Regions from separate parts of the Pseudarthrobacter sp. NPDC058119 genome, predicted to be linked through region 2. Evidence: riboswitches for the same ligand, from Rfam matches in the RefSeq annotation. Region 2 holds a riboswitch; each other region holds the start of a gene.
The links. Region 2 has a riboswitch for thiamine pyrophosphate ahead of ACFVTD_RS09490 (ECF transporter S component). Riboswitches for the same ligand answer to the same signal wherever they lie in the genome.
Positions count from the first base shown of each region.

Region 1: another riboswitch for thiamine pyrophosphate. It lies ahead of thiC (phosphomethylpyrimidine synthase ThiC); the one in region 2 lies ahead of ACFVTD_RS09490 (ECF transporter S component).
Region 3: another riboswitch for thiamine pyrophosphate. It lies ahead of ACFVTD_RS01645 (FAD-dependent oxidoreductase); the one in region 2 lies ahead of ACFVTD_RS09490 (ECF transporter S component).
Region 4: another riboswitch for thiamine pyrophosphate. It lies ahead of thiD (bifunctional hydroxymethylpyrimidine kinase/phosphomethylpyrimidine kinase); the one in region 2 lies ahead of ACFVTD_RS09490 (ECF transporter S component).

Region 1 covers NZ_JBHVTN010000001.1:16,836-22,370, forward strand. Annotated here, with positions in the region: gene ACFVTD_RS00105 (hypothetical protein) at 1-17, opposite strand, end outside; gene ACFVTD_RS00110 (VOC family protein) at 160-1,035, opposite strand; gene ACFVTD_RS00115 (amidohydrolase family protein) at 1,133-2,215, opposite strand; TPP riboswitch at 2,295-2,402, shown strand; gene thiC (phosphomethylpyrimidine synthase ThiC) at 2,398-4,224, shown strand; gene ACFVTD_RS00125 (alpha/beta hydrolase) at 4,221-4,955, opposite strand; gene ffh (signal recognition particle protein) at 5,059-5,535, opposite strand, start outside.
Region 2 covers NZ_JBHVTN010000003.1:337,550-343,084, forward strand. Annotated here, with positions in the region: gene ACFVTD_RS09475 (UDP-N-acetylglucosamine 1-carboxyvinyltransferase) at 1-832, opposite strand, end outside; gene ACFVTD_RS09480 (energy-coupling factor transporter transmembrane component T family protein) at 948-1,748, opposite strand; gene ACFVTD_RS09485 (ABC transporter ATP-binding protein) at 1,745-3,289, opposite strand; gene ACFVTD_RS09490 (ECF transporter S component) at 3,289-3,912, opposite strand; TPP riboswitch at 3,980-4,120, opposite strand; gene ACFVTD_RS09495 (MFS transporter) at 4,346-5,535, opposite strand, start outside.
Region 3 covers NZ_JBHVTN010000001.1:365,377-370,911, reverse strand. Annotated here, with positions in the region: gene ACFVTD_RS01660 (DEAD/DEAH box helicase) at 1-432, opposite strand, end outside; gene ACFVTD_RS01655 (RNB domain-containing ribonuclease) at 723-2,192, opposite strand; gene thiE (thiamine phosphate synthase) at 2,232-2,972, opposite strand; TPP riboswitch at 3,000-3,118, shown strand; gene ACFVTD_RS01645 (FAD-dependent oxidoreductase) at 3,111-4,409, shown strand; gene thiS (sulfur carrier protein ThiS) at 4,406-4,642, shown strand; gene ACFVTD_RS01635 (thiazole synthase) at 4,647-5,462, shown strand; gene ACFVTD_RS01630 (hypothetical protein) at 5,535-5,535, opposite strand, start outside.
Region 4 covers NZ_JBHVTN010000008.1:63,321-68,855, forward strand. Annotated here, with positions in the region: gene ACFVTD_RS16720 (Rne/Rng family ribonuclease) at 1-2,859, shown strand, start outside; TPP riboswitch at 3,009-3,105, shown strand; gene thiD (bifunctional hydroxymethylpyrimidine kinase/phosphomethylpyrimidine kinase) at 3,113-4,633, shown strand; gene rplU (50S ribosomal protein L21) at 4,896-5,204, shown strand; gene rpmA (50S ribosomal protein L27) at 5,266-5,529, shown strand.

The DNA.
Region 1 (5,535 bases), on a different contig from region 2:
ATCTCGGTGAAGCCCATGGCTGGTGTCCTTCTTCCGTTGGCGGAACTGCGCGCCGGACACTTCCTGCCGCCCGGCCGTACGGAATCAGCCTAGTAGCTGCAGGGCCGCCCTTGCACGCCGGACCGGCCTCCCGCGAAGTGGCGCCGGAGGCCGCAGTGGTCAGCGGACGGCGACGCGGATCCGGTTGCGCCACGGATCTTCGAACCGAAGCTCCGAACCCGTGTGATGGGCGGGCACCCCGGCGACCTTGAGACGGTCAGTCAGGGTGCCGACGTCGTCCCCTGACGGAACCTCGATGAGCACCTCGCCAAGTCCCAGGGTGTCCTTGCGCGGACCCGCGCCGCGGCTGTTCCAGACGTTCATGGCCATGTGGTGGTGGTACCGGCCCGCGGAAACGAACAAGGCCTGCCCGTGCCAGCCGGCGGTCTTCTCGAACCCGAGGGTGCCCACGTAGAAGTCCCGGGCGGTCTGCACGTCGCCAACCTGCAGGTGGACATGGCCCACGCCGGCGGCTGTTTGCCGCTGTCCCTCCAGGGACTCTTCGGTGAGGTGCTGCTCGAGGTAGCGCTGCGGCGGGAGCGCCAGGCTGTCCATGACCACGTCGGTCCCGTTCCAGGACCAGTTGCTGCGGGGGCGGTCCCAGTACAGCTCGATGCCGTTGCCCTCGGGGTCGGTGAAGTAGAAGGCCTCACTGACCAGGTGGTCGGCGCTGCCGGTGAAGGCCCGCGGCTCGTACTGGGCAGCCGTGGCGACGGTGGCGGCAAGGGAAGCCTGGTCCTCGAAGAGCAGGGCGGTGTGGAAGAGACCCGCCTCTCCCCTGCCGGGAAGGTGCAGTCCGGGGGCCGGTGCGAGGTGGACCAGCGGCCTGCCCAGGCGGCCAAGGTAGAGGCCGCCGTCCTGTTCGGCGACCACCTCAAGACCCAGTGCGCGCTGGTAGTAGTCGGTCATGACCTTCATGTCGCCCACCTTGAGCATCACGGTGCCCATGGCGAGGTCGGCAGGAAGAAGATCCTGGCTGTTGGCTGATGCGGTCATTGACGGCTCCTTGCATTGGCGGCCGTCCCGGTGGCGGCCTGTCACACATTAAAATTACTTGAAGCTTCAATATATTCCAAGTCCCGGGAGCCAACTGTCAGCGAATGATCCGCCCTCCCAGCACCACGTGTTCCAGGGCCGTAATGGTCTGAGGTGCCGCGCGCGGGTCGTCCCGGCAGACAACGACGTCGGCGCGGGCCCCATCCTCCACGCCGTCCGCTCCCAGCCACGTCCGGGCTGCCCAGCAGGCGGCGTCGAGGGCCGCCTCCATGGGCAGGCCGGCGCCGTGCAGGGCGAGGATTTCGTCCGTGATCCTGCCGTGCCTGATCACGCTGCCGGCATCGGTACCGGCAAAGATGCGGACACCGGCCGCATGGGCTTCCGCTACCCGCTCCAGCCGGCGTTCCCAGAGCGCGCGCATGTGGGCGGCATAACGCGGGAACTTGGGTTCCGCCTGCGCGGCAATGTCGGGGAAGGTGGCGATGTTGATGAGCGTGGGCACGATCGGGACGCCCTGCTCCGCGAACCGGGGCAGGTGGCGGGGCAGGAGCCCGGTGGCGTGCTCGACGCAGTCAATGCCGGCGTCCAGCACCTGGTCCAGGGTGTCTTCGGCGAAGCAGTGCGCCGTTACCCGGGCCCCTTCGTCGTGCGCCGCCTGGACGGCATCGCGTATGACGGCGGCAGGAAACGACGGCGACAGGTCGCCGGCGCTGCGGTCAATCCAGTCGCCCACGAGCTTGACCCAGCCGTCGCCGTCGCGCGCCTGCTTTCGGACGGCCTCCACGAGGCCCTCGGGCTCCACCTCCTCGGCGAAGCCCCGCAGGTAGCGGCGCGTCCGGGCGATATGGCGCCCGGCCCGGATCAGCACCGGGAAGTCCCTGCCGCCCTGCATCCAACGGGTATCTGCCGGCGAACCCGCGTCCCGGACCAGCAGGGTTCCGGCGTTGAGGTCCGCCTGCGCCTGGTCCCTGGCCGCCGCGGGCTCGACCGGGCCGGCGGCCCCGAGCCCTATGTGGCAGTGGGCGTCGACGAAGCCCGGCAGCACCCAGCCGTCCAGAACCCGGTCCGGAGCAGCCGCCGGCCGGGTGAACGTCAGCTTGCCGTCCACGGACCAGAGTCCATGCCGCATCCTGTCCGGTGCGGTCAGGACGGGCCCGCGGAAGTGGATGATGCCTGCCATGGTGGTGCTCCTTTCGATGCCGGTCAGGGTAGCACCACGTTTATGACAAGGCCGCTCCGGGTGCCTGTGGTAGCTTCGTTCCTGACCACACGGGTGCCCTTGCAGGGGCTGAGATCGGGCTGGCGCAGCCTGCGACCGTTGAACCTGTCCGGGTAATGCCGGCGAAGGAAGTGAGTATTCCCTTGAGTACGCAAAACACCCAGTTGAACCCTGCCCTTCAGCCGTCCGCCGGTGTGCCGGATGGCACTTCGGTGCCGCCGGTGACCCAGTCGCTGAAGTCGCACTCACTCGCCTACCTTGCGGATGAGGCGTCCGGAATCCGGGTCCCGGTGACCGAAATTGCCCTTGAGCCGTCACCCAATGGCCAGCCGAACCCACCCTTCCGGTCCTACCGGACCGCGGGCCCCGGAAGCGACCCCGTCCGAGGCCTGCAGCCCTTCCGCTCCGAGTGGATCACGGCGCGGGCTGACACCGAGGCGTATGGCGGCAGGGCGAGAAACCTGCTCGACGACGGCCGCTCGGCCGTCCGCCGCGGCGCTGCCTCCGCGGAGTGGAAGGGTGCGCAGCCGGTGCCCCGCCGCGCCGTCGACGGCCGGACAGTGACGCAGATGCACTATGCCCGGCAGGGCATCATCACGCAGGAGATGCGGTTCGTGGCCCTGCGCGAGAACTGCGACGTGGAATTGGTCCGCAGCGAAATGGCCGCCGGCCGCGCCATCATTCCCAACAACATCAACCACCCGGAATCCGAGCCCATGATCATCGGCAAGGCCTTCCTGGTGAAGATCAACGCGAATATCGGCAACTCGGCCGTGACGAGTTCGATCGCCGAGGAAGTGGACAAGCTGCAGTGGGCAACCCAGTGGGGCGCCGACACCGTTATGGACCTGTCCACCGGCGATGACATCCACACCACCAGGGAATGGATCCTCCGCAACTCCCCCGTGCCCATTGGAACCGTCCCCATCTACCAGGCGCTGGAGAAGGTCAACGGCGAGGCCAACGCCCTGACCTGGGAGATCTTCCGTGACACGGTGATTGAACAGTGCGAGCAGGGCGTGGACTACATGACCATCCACGCGGGCGTGCTGCTGCGGTACGTCCCGCTCACCGCGAACCGCGTCACCGGCATCGTCTCGCGCGGCGGCTCCATCATGGCCGGCTGGTGCCTGGCCCACCACCAGGAGAACTTCCTGTACACGCACTTCGATGAACTGTGCGGAATCTTCGCCAAATACGACGTCGCCTTCTCGCTGGGTGACGGCCTCCGCCCCGGTTCCACCGCGGACGCCAACGACGCCGCCCAGTTCGCCGAACTGGACACCCTCGCCGAGCTGACGCAACGGGCCTGGGAGTACGACGTGCAGGTGATGGTGGAAGGGCCCGGCCACGTTCCCTTCCACCTGGTGCGCGAGAACGTGGAGCGGCAGCAGGAACTGTGCAAGGGGGCGCCCTTCTATACCCTGGGGCCCCTGGTGACGGATGTGGCGCCCGGGTATGACCACATCACCTCGGCGATCGGCGCCACCGAGATTGCCCGGTACGGCACTGCCATGCTCTGCTACGTCACGCCGAAGGAGCACCTGGGCCTGCCCAACAAGGACGACGTGAAGACAGGCGTGATCACGTACAAGATCGCAGCGCACGCCGCGGACCTGGCCAAGGGCCATCCCGGGGCGCATGAGCGCGATGATGCGCTGTCCAAGGCAAGGTTCGAATTCCGCTGGGGGGACCAGTTCGCGCTGTCCCTGGACCCCGTGACCGCGGAGTCGTTCCACGATGAGACGCTGCCGGCCGAACCGGCCAAGACAGCCCACTTCTGTTCGATGTGTGGTCCGAAGTTCTGCTCCATGCGGATCAGCCAGGACATCCGGGACGAATACGGGTCCGCGGAGGCCCAAGCGGCGCTGGCGGACATGGCTTCCGGCATGCGCGGGAAGAGCGAGGAGTTCCTGGCAGCCGGCGGCAAGGTGTACCTGCCGGAGCTGCGGGTCCCCGCTGAAGGCTAGGACGCCCGGGCGGGCTGGCTCCTGCCGACCCCGCTGATGAACTGGCGGATGGACCGGTCCCCATCATGGGAGTCCTGGGGCCGGTGCCCTCCCGCGGCAACGCGGTGCAGGGCGCCGGTCTCCCGGAGGTACCCTGCAATTTCCTCATAGAGTGGCTCCCACCCGCCGGTGAGGACAAGGGTGGGGACGCCCGGAACGATGTGCAGCGGCGCTTCCCACGAAGGCTCCTGGAGCCGCAGCCGCCGCGCGGACCGTTTCTCCTCGGTGGTGGCAGGCTGCTGGAGGTCGGTGGCGTAGATCCGGCGGACGAATTCGCGCTGGAAGTCGTCGTCGCTGAGCTGGTGGCGGACGTCGAACAGTGGCTGCATCAGGCTGATGTGGGCGGCCGTGGCCGGCAGTTCCGCCGTCAGAGACAGGCAGGCGGGCTCCACCAGCGTCAGGGAAAAGACCAGGTCCGGGCGTTCGACGGCGGCCATCATGGCGGCGATAGCCCCCTGGGCGTGTGCCACCACGTGTCCGCCCGCGGCGCCACGGCCGTCGTCGCCCAAAGACCGCAGGATGATCGCGGTGTCTTCCGCGAACGAAGATTCCACCGGCTCCGCGACGGCATCGTAGCCATGCCGGCGCAGGAACAAGGCGTCATAGGACAGTGCCATGCCGTGCTGGCGGGGCCACGCCGCGGCACCGAAGCTTCCGGCGCCGTGCACGAAAACTACCCTCTGCTTGAACATGTCCCAACCCTATTCCACGCTGCCGACATCCCCACGAAAAAGCGCCAGGTGTCGTCTTGGGCGGTCAAGACGGCACCTGGCGCTTCCTGATGGCGGGGAACTCCTACTTGCCCAGGAACTTGTCGAAGCCCTTGGGAAGGTTCAGCGACGACGGGTCGAAATCGCCGCCCTGCTGGCCGAACGCGGCACCGGTGGGCAGCGCCTTGGCGGCGTTGGCACGGCGGGCTTCCGCGTCCTTGCGCTCCTGCGCCGCCTTGGCGGGGTTGCCGGATTTTGCCTTCTTCTTGGGTGCGTTCTTTGCGTTCTTCCGCGCGCCGCCCCCGGCTCCGGGAAGGCCGGGCATCCCGGGCATCCCCGGCATGCCGCCCTGGGCCATCTTCTTCATCATCTTCTGGGCCTGGGCGAAGCGCTCCAGCAGGCCATTGACCTCGGACACATGGACGCCGGAGCCACGGGCAATACGTGCCCGGCGCGAGCCGTTGATGATCTTGGGCGCAAGCCGCTCATGCGGGGTCATGGACCGGACGATCGCCTCGACGCGGTCGATTTCGCGCTCGTCGAACTGTTCGAGCTGCTGCCG
Region 2 (5,535 bases):
CGCCGAGCATCTGCAGGTAGAAGCACAGGTCCTGCACCATGTAGTTGGGGCTGGCGTTGCGGATCACAGTGGTTCCCGACCGGTGGGCCGCGGCCATGATCGCGTTCTCGGTGACGGTGTCCCCCCGTTCGGTGAGGACGAAGGACCGGTCCTCCCCATCCGCGGGCGGGGCCTGGACGGTGTAGAAACCCGCCGTGGCTTCCACCGACAGGCCGAACTCGCGCAAAGCCTGCATATGGGGCTCCACGGTGCGGGTGCCCAGATCGCAGCCGCCGGCATACGGCAGGCGGTACTCCCGCGACTCGTCCAGCATGGGGCCGAGCAGCATGATGACGCTGCGGGTGCGGCGGGCAGCGTCCACGTCCATGGCATCCAGGTCCAGGACGGCGGGCCGGCGCAGGCGGAGGTCCGTGTCGTTAAGCCAGGTGCACTCCACGCCGATGCTGGTCAGCACCTCGACGATGCGGTTGACTTCCTCGATCCGGGCCAGCCGGCGGAGCACGGTGGTGCCGCGGTTGATCAGGCTGGCGCACAGCAGGGCCACGCCGGCGTTCTTGCTGCTGTTGACGTCCACGGCGCCGGACAGGGTGCGCCCGCCTTCCACCCGCAGGTGCGTCATCTTCGGCTTGCCCACGTTCACGATGCTGCGGTCAAAGATGTTTTCCAGCCGCTGGATCATTTTCAGGCTCAGGTTCTGCTTGCCCTGCTCCATCCGGGCAACGGCGCTCTGGCTGGTGCCTAGCTCGGCGGCCAGTTGGCCCTGGGTCCACCCCTTCTCGCTCCGGGCGTCCCTCAGCATGGCGGCAACGTGTTCAGCGGTTTCCTGGGTCATACCGCGAATATATCATAAATGAGTTATGCAGCCCGACCTGGAGGGCCAGCAGGGGATGCATCACACGCGATACCCATTCGGTGCGATAGGGAAGTAAGCGTAGCTTTTACGGGACCTAGCTGCCGAGCCACACCATGTTCCACGTGCCTGCAGAGACAGCCGCTGCCAGCGCAAGTCCTGCCACCAACACACCGCCGGCGACCACCCAGGAGTCCAAGGGGCTGAAGGTGGATTCCCTGGCCCACGTCCGCCGGCCGCCGCCGAATCCCCGCGCCTCCATGGTCACGGCGAGCCTCGACGCACGCCGGATGGCCTGCACCAGCAGTCCGAAGCTCTGGCCCAGCGTCGCCTTCACCCGCTGGCCGAGGCTGCCGCGGGCGCCTACCCCCCGGGCACGGCGCGCCATCCCGATGGTCTGCCACTCCTCTGCCATGAGCCCCACCAGGCGCATCGCGGCGAGGGTACCCAGGACGAACCGGTGGGGCAGCCGGGCCTTCTGCGCCAGTGCATCGGCGAGATCAGTGGGGTCGGTGCAGCTCATCAGGAGCACTGCCGGGAGGGCGATCGCAAAGCCGCGCAGGAGGAAGCCGATGCCCAGCTGGAGGGAACCCTCGCTCATGCTCCAGATGCCGACGTCGAGCAGGATCCTTCCGCTGTCCGGCGCCAGGATGGCGGTACTCCAGCCGCCGATGGCTGCGGCGAGGATCAACGGCCATCCGCGCTGCCACAGCAGGGACACGGTGAGCCCGGCCAGGGGAAACAGCATCAGTTCGAAGACCAGGGCCACTGAGGCGGACACCCAGTCGATGGACAGCGCCAGGACCGCCGTGATGAGCAGGACCGCCGCGAACTTGCTGAGTGGATTGGCGCGGGCCAGGAGGGCGCGGTTGCCGCCCAAGGTGAGTTCCTGCCTCATGGTGCCACCGCTTCCGTGGCGGCCATCCGCAGTTCCGTTCCGCCCAGGGCGCCGGTGAACTCGGCGTCGTGGGTCACGGAAACCACCGCCGTGCCGGCATCCAGGAGCTCGGACAGGAAGGATGCGAGTTCGGCCCAGGTATTGGCATCCTGCCCAAAAGTGGGCTCGTCCAGGATCAGCACCTGGGGGCTGGCGGCAAGGACGGTGGCCACCGAGAGGCGGCGCTTTTCCCCGCCGGAGAGCGTATAGGGGTTGGCGTCCACCAGCTGGGTGAGCCGCAGGCGCTCCAGCAGTTCGTCCACCCTGTCTTCGCCGTGCCCCAGGTGCTTCGGGCCGAACTGCAGTTCGTCCAGCACCTTCCCGGTGACGAACTGGTGTTCCGGTTCCTGGAAGACCGTGCCCACCCGTGAAATCAGTTGCTCGGCCTTCCATTTGTAGGGGTCGATGCCGGCGCCCCGGCTGAGGTCCAGCGTGGCGGACACCGTCCCTGCCACGGGCTCCAGCAGGCCGGCCAGGGTCAGGGCGAACGTCGACTTGCCGGCGCCGTTGGGACCGGTGATGGCCAGGGCCTGCCCGGCGCGGACCTGGGCGGCCACGCCCTCCTGGACCGGCACCGGCGGTGTCTTCCGAAAACCCTGGCGGCGCGGACGCTCCCGGGACACGGCCAGCTGCTCAGCGGCCAGCAGGAGGGTGCCCGTTCCGTGGGCCGGGACGGCGGCGCGCGAACGGGTGGCCGGGACGTACCCGGGGACCCACACGCCGGCAGCGGCCAGCATGGTCCGCGCCTCGTTGAGCACGTGGTCCGGCGGGCCGTCCAGGAGCACGGCGGGCTCGCTGGCGGAGCCGGGCTGCAGGACCACGATCCGGTCCACCAGGTCCTTCCACACGGACACGCGGTGCTCCACGACCACCAGGGTGGCGCCGGTTTTGTCCAGGGAGCGGGCCACGGCGTCCCGGACTTCGAGCACGCCGTCCGGGTCCAGGTTGGCGGTGGGTTCGTCCAGCAGGATCAGGCCGGGGCGCATCGCCAAGATGCCAGCGAGCGCCAGGCGCTGCTTTTGGCCGCCGGACAGGGCCGACGTCGGGTGGTCAAGCGGGAGGTGGGAGAGTCCGACGTCGGCCAGCGCTGCCTGCACGCGGGGCCAGATCGCGTCGCGGGGCACCGCGAGGTTTTCGGCGCCGAAGGCGGCGTCGTCCCCCACCCGGGAGAGGACCACCTGCGTCTCGGGGTCCTGCTGCATCAGGCCGGCGCGGCCGCGCTGGGAGCGGGGCGCGGCGCCGTCCACCAGGAGCGAACCGGACTCGTCGGCGTCGCCTGCCTCGCCGTCGTCGTTGATGTCTCCCAGGACGCCGGCCAGCGCGTGCAGCAGCGTGGACTTCCCGGCGCCGGAGGGGCCGAGCAGCAGCACCCGCTCCCCGGGGGCGATGTCCAGGTCGAGGCCGTGGACGGCGGGTTTGGCCCGGCCGGCGTGCCGCCAGCCCCAGCCGCGGGCGGTGACGGCGGCGGGGCGGACCGCGCCGGAGTCCTGGGAGGGTGCCATCAGGAGAAGACGGGCTCCGTGGCGGCCTTGCGGGACGCGAAGGAGCTCAGGACGCCGGTGCGGGCCAGGCCGCGGGTGGCGAGCCAGGCCAGCGCGCCGGCCAGGATGGCTCCGGAAATGGTGGTGAGGACAATGTAGGCCAGCTTGTCCGCGCCGGAGTAGGCGATGTTCCAGCCCCACGGTGCAAACGAATCGTTCAGGCCGCAGAAGAATCCGGCCGCAGCGCCTGCCAGCAGGGACACGGGCAGGTTGAATTTCCGGTACACGAAGATTGCGAAGATGATTTCCGCGCCCAGGCCCTGGATGAAACCGGAGAAGAGGACCGAAGCGCCGTACTGGGAGCCCATGAGCAGCTCTCCGGTGGCGGCCACGGTTTCGCAGAACAGGGCAGCCCCGGGCTTGCGGATGATGAGCATCCCGAGCACGCCTGGAATCATCCATCCGCCGGCGAGCAGCCCGGTGAGGGGTGGGTAGGCGGCGTTCATGGGAGCGGACAGGGCGGCGGCGCCCTGGTCCCAGGCCCAGAAGATGACGCCGCCGGCGATGGCCACCAGGGCGGCGACGACGATGTCCACGACGCGCCAGGACTTGCTGGTGGTCTTCTTGATTGCTGCAGTGCTCATGTGATCCTCCTGGGAAACAGGAGGGGAAAGTGGACCCGGCCGGCGGCCTGTGGCCGTGGAACCGCGACACTTTGAGAACTCGACTCCCTTGCGCCGGTACTAACCGGATCAGGTTCGAGGGTCTGCGGCTGTCCGCACTCTCAGCGCCCACCTGCGGTGCCCGGCTGGTGCCAGGTTGCCCGACGGCGGCGCTCCCCTGTCGTTTTTAGTGTTGCTTTTGGTGTGGGTAACGCTTGTTGGTGTGCCCGGTTGGGCGAGGTCAAGTTTACACCTGGCAGGGCTGGATTGCGGGGCCCCGTGCGCCAATCCGCCGGATATGACCGGGTCCGGTCTGGAATGCGCCGCGCGCCGGCCGGAAGGCAACCTTAACTGCCAATGGCAGCGGCACGGACCCAAGGAGGTTCCAGCCGCTGCCGTGGAGGCGGTTTGTCGTTTAGGGCGAGAGCTCTTCGAGGACCCGGCCTTTGGTTTCGATGGCGAAGAAGATAGTGATCAGGCCGCCGATGAGGGCGACTGCTGCGAAGACGGTGAAGACGAAGCTGATGCCGTAGTTGTCGACGATGTAGCCCACAAGGATGGGCCCGATCGCTGAGCCGGCGCGGAGCCAGGCGCTGCCGAAACCGGTTCCGATGGCGCGCAGCCGGGTGGGGTAGAGCTCGGCGGAGTAGAGGTACAGGGAGAAGGAGATGGTTTGGAGGATGGCGTAGGCGATGCTGGCGAACACCACCACTTGGGTGGCGGAGACGGCGCCGAGGGCGGTGAGGACGACGAGCGGCACCGTGGCGGCGAGGAATGCCCACGAGTACCAGCGTTTGCGGCCGACGCGGTCGATGAGCAGTGCGCAGACGATCGACGCGACGACGCCTACTGCCGACGTGACCCAGCCGTAGGCGAGGCTGGTTTGCAGCGGAAGGTTGAAGGTCTGCTTGTAAAGCGTGGGGAGCCAGGTGATAAGGCCGTTGTTGACCATGTAGACGCAGATCCAGAGCATCCAGATCATGAAGGTGCGCTTCTTGTAGATCCCGGAAAACAGTTCTCGCCAGCTGGTGCGGGCCGTTGCCTTCGGATCCACGGGGCGGACGACAGGATCGGAGAGGGTGTGTCCGGCTTTTCGCGCTTCCTTTTCCAGCATGGCGACGACTGTCTCGGCCTTGTGGATGTGGCCCCTGGAGGCAAGCCAGCGCGGGGATTCGGGCATGAGCCAGCGCATGGGGATGGTGAGGAGGGCGGGGATGATGCCGACGATGAACATGGCCTTCCAGCCAACGACCGGGACGAGGAAGTACCCGGCGATGCCGGCGAACATGAGGCCGACGGGGAAGATGACCTCGTAGAGGAGGAAGAAGCGGCCGCGCTTTTTGGCGCCGACGAATTCGTTGATGTAGGCGCTGGCGACCGGCACTTCGCCGCCGGTGCCGATGCCTTGGAGGAACCGGAAGATGATCATTGACGTGGCACCCCATGCGAAAAGGCAGGCGACGTCCATGGAGACGAAAAGCAGGATGGTGATGAGCAGGACTGGAAGGCGTCCGATGCGTTCGGCGAGTTGGCCGAAGAAGAGTGATCCGAAGATTTGCCCGACGTAGCCGGCGGAGAGGATCATTCCGATTTCCCCGGCGTTCA
Region 3 (5,535 bases), on a different contig from region 2:
GGCGTTCCGCTTCCGCGCAGCCGTCTGGAGATCGTTCGCAACCTGGACGGCCAGCTCACGGGTGGGCACAATGACCAATGCCTGCGGCGCCCCCGGAACGGCCAGCTTGGCGTAGCCGGGGTCGTCCTGGCCGATCACGCGCTGCAGCGCCGGAATGCCGAAGCCCAGGGTCTTGCCGGTGCCGGTTTTGGCCTGGCCGATGATGTCGTGGCCGCCCAGGGCCACCGGCAGGGTCATCGCCTGGATGGGGAAGGGGTGGGTGATGCCGGCGTCGGCCAGGGATTCGACGATGTCCGGGCGGACGTTGTAGTCGGCGAAGGACTTCTCCGCGATTTCGTGCGGCTTTTCGTCCGAGATGATGGTTTCTTCCGGCTCGATGGTTTCCGTGCCGGACACATCGCTCAGGAGCTGGTGGGTATGCAATTCACTCACAGGGGAGTTTCCTTATTCATTTGGGCAATGGCGCTGCCTGCTCAACGGGCCGGCCAAAGCTGGCCGCTCCGGAGCACGCTCAGGCGCGCAAGCGATTCCAGTGGAAGCCGATCGCGGGCTATCTAATGCTGGCACTGGTGACCAACGGGTACTTCTCAAGATCGCGTAGGGGCGGGCTTGTTGGTTTCAAATCAAGGAAATCAACGACCGGGCATCCAGTTCTACCCTCCCAGTCTAGCCGTAAGGGCACAAAAACACGGTTTCGGCCCTCCCTGGGAGCCGCCTGCCGCTCAGGAAACGAGCTCGAAGTGGATCTGCCGGGTGGTGATATCGGAGGAAACGAGCCGCACCCGGACCTTGGTGCCGGACTCCAGTTCGCCGGCGCACCGTGCGGTCACCGCCGGTTCGGCAATCTGGATAATCCCGGAACTGCCGCCATTGCCGTTCTTTCCATTCCCGTTGCCGTTCTGCGGCTTGGATCCGGAAATGACGATCGCATCGAACTCCTGCCCGATGTGGTTGAGCAGCAGCGCCGCCTCCACGGTATCCAGGGCCAGGCGCTCCATTCGTGACGCCAGCTGGTCCGAGCCGGCCATGATGCCCGGAAGCAGGGGCAGGGCTTCGCGCGCCCAGCCGGGAACTTCGCCGCCGTTGCTCAGGGCCTCGCAGATGACCAGCACGAACCGGTCCACCAGGCGGCGCAGCGGCGCCGTGGTGTGGGCGTAGGCGGCGCCGATGGCGGACTGGATGCCGTCTTCGGGGACGGTTCCGTCGAAGGCGGTGTAGGAGGCGCCGCGGAACAGCATGCCGGCCGAATGCATGATGGCCAGCTGGCGGGGGTCTGTGGGATCGAGCGACCGCAGGTATTCGCCGTAGCTGACGTGCCCGTCCCAGGGCTTGCCCAGCACCTCGGTCTGCAGCCGGAAGTGCCGCAGCGACCGCTCGTCAGGGGCAGGCATGGTCCGCAGGATGCCCACTTTGCCCTCCAGCATGAGCTGCGCGGCGGCCATTCCGGTCATCAACGAGATCTGCGCGTTCCAGTCCTCGACGGGAAGCTGCGGAACGGCGTCAATCCGGTAGCCGCCGTCCGGCAGCTGGACGATTTCCTGCTCGGGCATGTTCAGGCTGGCGCCCTCGCGCGCCCGTTCCAGTGCTACCCGCTTCAGGCCCACCTCGCGGAGCAGCCGCAGGACGGGAGGCGCGGTCCCGGCGTCGAGGTCTGCCTGGGCGCCCTTGTAGCTGAGCTTGTCGCGGCTGCGGACCCGTGCCCGCCGGACGCCCACGGTCAGTACCGACGCGTCGCCGTCGAGCGTGAAGTCCCAGACGAAAGCCGAACACTCCTGGCCGGGCAGCAGGCTGCCGGCCCCCTCGCTGATCACCTCCGGATGCAGCGGGATCCGACCGTCCGGAGCGTAGAACGTCTGCCCGCGGCGCCGGGTTTCGGCATCCAGCGGACCGCCAGGCGCAACGAAGGCGGGGACGTCGGCGATGGCGTACATGACCCGGTAGCCGTCCCCGTCCAGTTCGATAAACACGGCCTGGTCCAGGTCGGTGGAGGACGCCGGATCGATGGTGACGAATTCGACGGTGGTCAGGTCGTAGGACGGCAGCGTCAACGCCGCGACGGCGGCCCGGGCGTCTTCCACGGCGTCGGCCGGGTACGGGCCCGGCAGCTCAAGTTCGGTCCGCAGCAGGCCCAACGCCTCTTCCAAGGCGTTCCTGTGGTCATGGACGTTGGGGGCCAACCGATGATGTGACACAAAATTCAGCCTAGCCCCAAGTTCCGGGATTAAGCAGGCTCAGCCGTCCAGCGCGCCAAGGAGCGAGGCAGCAGCCGCCGCGGGGTCGGGGGCCTCGGTGATGGCGCGCACCACGACGATCCGGCGTGCACTGGCCTCCACCACCTCGCGGACGTTTCCGAGGTCGATGCCGCCGATGGCGAACCACGGCACGGGATCCCCGGCCTGCGCCGAGGCGCCGGCGGCGTACTTGACCAATTCGGGCCCGACGGCGGCCCTGCCGGGTTTGGTGGGGGTGGCCCACACGGGCCCCACGCAGAAGTAGTCCAGCCCGGACGGGCCGCCGGTTGCCTCGAGGGCCGCGTCGACCTGGCCGGTGGTGTGGCTGGAGAGGCCGATGGCGGCGTTGCCGTTGACCAGGGTCCGCGCCGCGGCCAGCGGAAGGTCCTTTTGGCCGATGTGGAACACCGGTGCCCCGGACAGGACGGCGATGTCGGCGCGGTCATTGACGGCCCAGAGTTTCCCGTGCCGCACCGCGGTCTCCTTCAATGCCGCCAGAAGGTCCAGTTCCTCGGCGGCCTCGATGGTCTTGTCGCGCAGCTGGATGATGTCCACGCCGCCGGCAAACGCGGCGTCCACGAACTCCGCGAAGTCGCCCCGGGCGGTCCGTGCATCGGTGCACAGGTACAGGCGGGCCGCCTTGAGGGCGTCGTTGTGGCCGGCGTTGGCGACTTCGGCATGGGGCACGTCAGCAGCCGGGGCGTGGGAACCTGCCGGGAAGGAGGGGGTGGTCGCATTCATGCCTGCAAGCCTAGTTCCTCTAAACTGGGCACGTACTGCGGGAGCCCGCGGCAGCTGTCACAAAGCGCCGGGCTGAGAGGGCGTCAGAGCCGACCGCTTGACCTGATCCGGTTAATGCCGGCGTAGGGAAGGAACCACATGAGCACTCCTGTTGACCATCGTGCCGGGCCGTCCGGCGCCCCCGGTTCCATGGTCCGCGCGGACGTCGCCGTCATCGGCGGCGGAGTGGTGGGCCATGGCATCGCCTGGGAGGCGCAGCGCTCCGGCCGTTCCGTTGCCCTGATCGATGACGCGCCCGGAAGCGGTGCCAGCTGGGCCGCCGCAGGAATGCTGGCCCCCGTCAGCGAACTGCACTACCAGGAGGAGGACCTCCTGGAACTGATGCTTGACGCTTCCTCCCGCTGGCCCGGTTTCGCCGCAGGCATCGCCGAAGCCACCGGTGCGGATTCCGGATACCTCACGACGTCGACACTCGCCGTGGGTGCCGACGCCGCGGACCGCCGCGCACTGATGGACCTCCGCGGGGTACAGCAGGCCAACGGACTGTCCGTGGAACCCCTGACCGTACGGGAAGCCCGCAAACGCGAGCCGCTCCTCAGCCCCGCGATAGCCTGCGCCCTGGACACGCCCGCTGACCACCAGGTTGATCCCCGCCGCCTGGTGGCTGCCCTGCGGCAGGCCCTCGCCGGCGCCGTCCGCGGGATGCCCGGCCTGGCGGCGGCAGGGGCGGGGGACGGGTATGCCGTGCCGGACCGGGCAGCCGGCCTGCTCTGGGAGGGTGGAACCGTCGTCGGCGCCAGCCTCGCCGGCGGCGGCACCGTCCTGGCAACGGAAACTATCGTGGCCAACGGGCTGCAGGCAGGGGACCTTGGCGGCCTGCCCGACGGGCTGGAGTTGCCCCTGCGCCCTGTGCACGGCGACATCCTGCGGCTCGCCGTTCCCCGCCACCTCCAGCCCCTGGTGACGTCCACCGTGCGCGGGCTGGTTCACGGCGTCCCCGTCTACATCGTTCCCCGGCAGGACGGGACCGTGGTCATCGGCGCCACCCAGCGCGAGGACGCCCTGTCCGATGCCGTCAGCGCCGGAGGCGTCTACCAGCTGTTGCGCGATGCCCAGGCGCTGGTGCCCGCCGTTGCCGAACTGGAGCTGCTGGAGTGCACCGCCAGGGCCCGGCCCGGAACCCCCGACAACGCGCCGCTGCTGGGCCGTGTGCCTGCGCCCCCCGGATCCGCGGGAACCAAGGCCGGTGACGTCCCGGGACTCATCATCGCCACCGGGTTCTTCCGGCACGGGGTGCTGCTCACCCCCGCGGCCGCAGCCATCTGCGCCGGCTTGCTGGACGGGCGTGCCGATCCGCGCTGGGCGCCTTTCAGCCCGGAGCGGTTCTCGCGTCCGGCCGCTGCCCGCACAAACCACCACACCAAGGAGACAGCGTGAACATCACCCTGAACGGAAACACCCACACGGTGGCGGACGGCGCCTCCATCACCACCCTCGTCAGCCAGGTCACCGGACGCCCGCTGGCGCCTAACGGCCAGGCGACGGACGGCGGGAAGCTGGGGGTCGCCGTCGCCCATAATGCGCAGGTGGTGCCGCGCAGCCAATGGTTCGCCACGGCGCTCGCCGAGGGCGACGACATCGAACTTGTCACGGCAGTACAGGGAGGCTGACACCATGACCGAAACCAGCACCATCAACCCGGCCGGGAATCCCGGCGCCGCTGACGCCCTGGTGATTGACGGCGTCGCCCTTGGATCCCGCCTGATCATGGGTACCGGCGGGGCACCGAGCCTGGACGGACTGGGCGCTGCGCTCCTGGCCTCCGGCACCGCCTTGACCACCGTGGCCATGCGCCGCTACTCGACGGCGGAAACCGGCTCGCTGTTCCAGCTGCTGGTGGACCACGGGATCCGCGTGCTGCCCAACACCGCAGGCTGCTTCACGGCCAGGGACGCCGTCCTCACGGCGGAGCTTGCCCGGGAGGCATTGGAGACCGACTGGGTGAAGCTGGAAGTCATTGCCGACGAGCAGACACTGCTGCCCGATGCCGTGGAATTGGTGGAGGCCACGGAACAGCTGGTCAACCGGGGGTTCAAGGTCTTCGCCTACACCAACGACGACCCCGTGCTGGCGCTGCGGCTGGAGAACCTTGGCGCCACCGCGGTCATGCCGCTCGGCGCCCCGATCGGGACGGGCCTGGGAATCCTGAACCCGCACAACATCGAGCTCATCGTGTCCCGCGCCTCGGTGCCGGTGGTGCTGGACGCCGGCATTGGCACGGCCTCGGACGCGGCGCTGGCCATGGAGCTGGGCTGCGACGCCGTCCTGCTGGCCACGGCCGTGACGCGGGCGCAGAACCCCGCACTCATGGGCGAGGCGTTCAAGCACGCAGTTCTCGCCGGCAGGATGGCCCGGGCAGCCGGGCGCATCCCGCGCCGGGAACACGCCCTCGCCTCGTCCGCGATGGAGGGCCGGGCGGAGTTCCTCTGACACCGTACATACGCGTGTGGCCACCACCCGGCAGGGTGGTGGCCACACGCGTATGTACTAACCTGCAGGCGGT
Region 4 (5,535 bases), on a different contig from region 2:
GCCGCTGACCAGATCGCGGAGCAGAACGTGGAGCAGGCGGCCGGGTCCGGCGGGCAGGAAGCAGTTCCTGCGGCGGAAGGTGCCCCGGCACAGGAGCAGCCCACGGAAGTGCCGGCAGCCGAGGACGGCGAGGCCGCCGCTGCCGCCAGCCCCTTCGGGTCCCTCTTCCTGGAGCCCGCTTCCCCCACCTCAGTACTCTTCCAGGCCCCTGACCTCAGCACCGTAGTCCGGCCCGCAGCGCCGGCCGCCGCGGAGCCCGGGGAGGAAGACTCCGAAGAAACCGACGATTCCTCCAGCCGCCGCCGTCGCCGCAGCCGCGGCCGCAGGGGCCGCAGCCGGATCGGTGGTACGGCGGAGGAGGACAACGAGGACAGCGGTTCCGAGGCTGAGGACGAGTCCGACGAGGACGCCGCCGGCCAGGTGGAGGACGGCGTGACGTCACGCCGCCGCCGTCGCCGCCGCCGCGGGGACCAGGACCTTGAGCTCACGGGCGGCGGGGACGACGACCCGCCCAACACGGTCACCAGGGTCCGGGCGCCGCGCGCCGTCAGTGAAGCCCCGGTGAGCAACCGGGTCACCAGCGTCAAGGGCTCCACCCGCCTGGAGGCCAAGAAGCAGCGCCGCCGCGAATCCCGGGACACGGGCCGGCGCCGTACCGTCATCACCGAGGCCGAGTTCCTGGCGCGCCGCGAGTCCGTGGACCGCCAGATGATCGTGCGCCAGCGCGATGACAGAATCCAGATCGGCGTCCTCGAAGACGGCGTCCTGGCCGAGCACTTCGTGTCCAAGACCCAGCAGGATTCCCTGATCGGCAACGTGTACCTGGGCAAGGTCCAGAACGTCCTGCCGTCGATGGAAGCGGCGTTCGTGGACATCGGACGCGGCCGCAACGCCGTCCTGTACGCCGGCGAGGTCAACTGGGAAGCCGTCAACCTCGAAGGCAAGCAGCGCCGCATCGAAAACGCGCTCAAATCCGGCGACACCGTGCTGGTCCAGGTCACCAAGGACCCCGTGGGCCACAAGGGCGCCCGGCTCACCAGCCAGATCTCCCTGCCCGGCCGCTATCTGGTGTACGTCCCAGGCGGTTCCATGACGGGCATCTCCCGCAAGCTGCCCGACGTCGAACGCAACCGGCTCAAGCGCATCCTCAAGGACCGCCTGCCCGAACACGCCGGCGTCATTGTCCGCACCGCCGCCGAGGGCGCTTCCGAGGAAGAGCTCACGCACGACATCAATCGGCTGCGCGCCCAGTGGGAAGGCATCGAAAGCCAGTCCACGTCCACCAAGATCCTGGCCCCCGAGCTCCTTTACGGCGAACCTGATCTCACCATCAAGGTGGTCCGCGACGTCTTCAACGAGGACTTCTCCAAGCTCATCGTTTCCGGCGAGGAGGCCTGGGACACCATCGAGGCCTACGTCACCTACGTGGCGCCGGACCTGGTGGGCCGGCTGGAGAAGTGGACCAAGGACCAGGACATCTTCTCCGCCTGGCGCATCGACGAGCAGATCCACAAAGCCCTCGAGCGGAAGGTCTTCCTGCCCTCCGGCGGCTCCCTGGTGATCGACCGCACCGAGGCCATGACCGTGGTGGACGTCAATACGGGCAAGTTCACCGGCAGCGGCGGCAACCTCGAGGAAACCGTCACCAAGAACAACCTCGAAGCGGCCGAGGAAGTGGTGCGCCAGCTCCGGCTGCGCGACATCGGCGGCATCATCGTGATCGACTTCATCGACATGGTGCTCGAATCGAACCGCGACCTGGTCCTCCGCCGCCTGGTCGAGTGCCTGGGCCGGGACCGGACCAAGCACCAGGTTGCCGAGGTGACCTCACTCGGCCTGGTCCAGATGACCCGTAAACGCATGGGCACGGGCCTGCTGGAAGTCTTTGGTGAGCAGTGCGAAGCCTGCGCCGGCCGGGGCGTCGTGACCCACGACGATCCCGTGGAGCACCGCCGCGCCAACATCGTGGCGGCCGAGCACCACGTCCAGCGCACCGACAACCGTCCCGAAGCCCGCGCGGAGACCCGTCCGGAAGCGCAGCGGAACGACAACGGCCAGCCCGGTGTCCGGTCCGAACGCAAGCGGCGGCGGGGACGCGGCGGCCAGCAGCCCGAGGCCGCCCCGGCACCTGCCGTCCATGTCCACACCGTCCAGCCGGACCCCTCCGACGCCGAGCGGCACGCCAAGGCTGAGGCAACCAGGCTTGCCCTGGCGAACATCGCCGCGGCCGCGCATGCAGCCCACCTGCATGACGACGAGGTGGCGGCAGCCCGGCAGGTGCCGTCCGTGGAGCCCGCGCCGGTTCCCGTTGAGGAGAAGCACGACGCCGACGCCCCGGCACGTCCCGCAGCGGTCCTGACGTTCGGCGGCGAGGAAGTCCCGCTTCCGTTCGTGGAGCACGCCGGGGAACAGCATCCGAAGCCTGCCCTGACGCTGGACCGCCTTGCGGAAGCATTCGCCCACCTGGGCCAGCCGGCTTCTCCCGTGGAGAACGCGCCTGCCAGGCAGGCAGAGGCCGTGCAGCCGGCAGCGGAGGTGGCGCCGGAAGGGCATGCCGACGGCGGGGCAGCGGAAGCCCCCGCCGGTGCCGCTCCCGGGGCATCCCCTGAAAAGGACTATTCGGACCACACGCTGGAGCAGTCGCGGCAGCGCCGGCCCCGGCGCCACCGGGCCGCCAGCCGTGCCCAGGGTGCCGCCAACGAGACTGCCGTCCAGCACCATGAAAACGTCCAGGCTGATGCCGCTGGGCACTCGCACGCAGCCAAGGCGCCCGAACCGGCGAAGGACCAGCCGGAACCCCGCAAGGCGGCCGAGGAACCCATCATCCTCGGTGTCGGCGTGCCGGCGTCGGAGCTGTAAATTCCGGCAAGCCACGGCGTCGACAGGTGAAGTCCCCGTCTCGTGGACCATTCCCCCCGAAAGTACAGGGGGAACAGTCCACGCGGCGGGGACTTCCTGCATCTGGCCGCTGTCACCTTTACCACAGCCCCGTGGCAGCGGCTAGGGTAGGAACCGACACGGGGTGCCGCGCACAGGCCGGCTGAGATCCAGACCCGTTGAACCTGTCCGGCTAGTACCGGCGAAGGGATGTCTCTTGTCTTCGACCCTTTTCATGCCCCTGCCAGCTCGCTCCGGCTTCAGCACCGGGCTGTCCACCGGCCGGGACGTCCCGCGGGTACTGTCCATCGCCGGCTCCGACCCGTCCGGGGGGGCGGGTATCCAGGCCGACCTGAAGAGCATTGCCGCGCACGGCGGTTACGGCATGGCTGCCATTACTGCCCTGACGGCACAGAACACCTGCGGTGTCCAGGCAGTCCACGTTCCTCCCGCGGCCTTCCTGGCCCAGCAGCTGGACGCGGTCAGCGATGATATCTCGATCGATGCGGTCAAGATCGGCATGCTGGGGGACGAAGCCGTGATCCGCACTGTCCGGCACTGGCTGGAGAAGGTCCGTCCCGCCGTCGTTGTCCTTGACCCGGTGATGGTGGCCACCAGCGGCGACCGGCTGCTGAGGGAGTCCGCCGAGGCCGCGCTCCGGGACCTGATGCCCCTGGCCCACCTCATTACTCCCAACCTGCCGGAGCTTGCCATGCTGGTGGGCGCGGAACTTGCGGACAGTTGGCCGGCAGCGCTGCAGCAGGGCCGGCGCCTGGCGGATGCCACCGGCGCCACCGTCCTGGTCAAGGGCGGCCACCTGGCGGGTGCGGAGTGCCCGGATGCGCTGGTCAATACCGCAGGCCTCCTGTCGCAGGACGTGGTGGAGGTGCAGGGAAACCGCGTCGACACCCGCAACAGCCACGGCACCGGCTGTTCCCTGTCCTCCGCAATGGCCACCGTCCAGGCACGCCTGGGCGACTGGGAGGCATCGCTCCTGACCGTCAAGCCATGGCTTGCCGGCGCCCTTGAAAACTCGGACCAACTCGAGGTTGGCCAGGGAAACGGACCGGTGCACCACTTCCACCATGTGCGGCAGGACCTGCATGACGGCGGCTTCGCTGCCCGGCTGTGGGAGGAAGCCCAACAGGACCTCGCGGACATCTACGCCCTGGACTTCATTCACGGCCTGGCTGCCGGGGACCTTCCCGAGAAGGACTTTGCCTACTATCTGGCCCAGGATGCCCTGTACCTGAACGGCTACTCCCGGGTGTTGGCACGCGCCAGTGCCCTGGCCCCCTCCGAAGCGGAACAGCTGTTCTGGGCAGGGTCCTCGCAGCAGTGCCTGGAGGTGGAGTCGGAACTGCACCGCTCCTGGCTCAGCACCCGGCCCACCCAGGGCGGCCGCGGCCCCGTCACCAAGGCTTACGTGGACCACCTCACCGCAGCGTCGGCGTCGGGCAGCTATGCCGTCCTGGCCGCCGCCGTCCTTCCCTGCTTCTGGCTCTACGCCGAGGTGGGCGAAAAACTGCACGGCCAGTTCGTTGCCTCGGGGGAGCCGGAAGGGCACGCCTACGCTGCCTGGCTGCGGACGTATGCCGACGAAGGCTTTGCCGAAGCAACGCGCCGGGCCATCGCCATCGTGGACGCGGCAGGACGGAAGGCCTCCGACGCCGAGCGGGAGGCCATGCTGACCGCGTTCAAGCAGTCCTGCCGCCTCGAGGTGGAATTCTTCGACGCGCCGAGGCTGCATTCCTGACTCCTGCGGGGAGCGCCGCCGCTATTATGGAGTTCATGGTTGCGGTGCTGCCCGCCGGAGTGTGGTTACTACCACACCCGGGCCGCCGGAACCAGCCTCATTTGCGGCCGTAGATGGATTTAGCGTATTCTAGATCTTCGGTGCTTACGCCAACACTTGGGTTATGACCCCACGGCGTTGAGGCACAGCGGGAACCTTGGCTTTTTCGAGTCGGTTCCGCACGCAAATTTTGTAATAAACGTCGAGAGAAGTGAGTTCCCAAGTGGTGTACGCGATTGTCCGCGCAGGCGGCCGCCAAGAGAAGGTTTCCGTTGGAGACTTCGTTACCCTGAACCGCGTCGCCGGTGGAGCCGGCAGCACCATCGAGCTGCCCGCACTGCTCCTGGTTGATGGTGACAAGGTCACCTCCGCCGCCGCTGACCTGGCCAAGGTAACTGTTACGGCTGAAATCCTCCAGGACCTGCGTGGTCCTAAGATTGTCATCCAGAAGTTCAAGAACAAGACCGGCTACAAGAAGCGCCAGGGTCACCGCCAGGAACTGACCAAGGTCAAGATCACCGGCATCAAGTAACCACCGGTTACTGTTCAGGTATTTCAACAGATTCCCCAGAATTTAGAGGCAGGCATTTCAGATGGCACATAAAAAGGGCGCGAGCTCCACTCGCAACGGTCGCGATTCCAACGCTCAGTACCTCGGCGTCAAGCGCTTCGGCGGCCAGGTTGTTTCCGCAGGCGAGATCATCGTCCGCCAGCGTGGCACCCACTTCCACCCCGGCGCCGGCGTTGGCCGTGGCGGTGACGACACCCTGTTCGCACTGACCCCGGGCGCCGTTAAATTCGGCACCCGCCGCGGTCGTCGCGTGGTCAACATCGTTGCTGCTGCAGCTGCAGAGTAACAACCA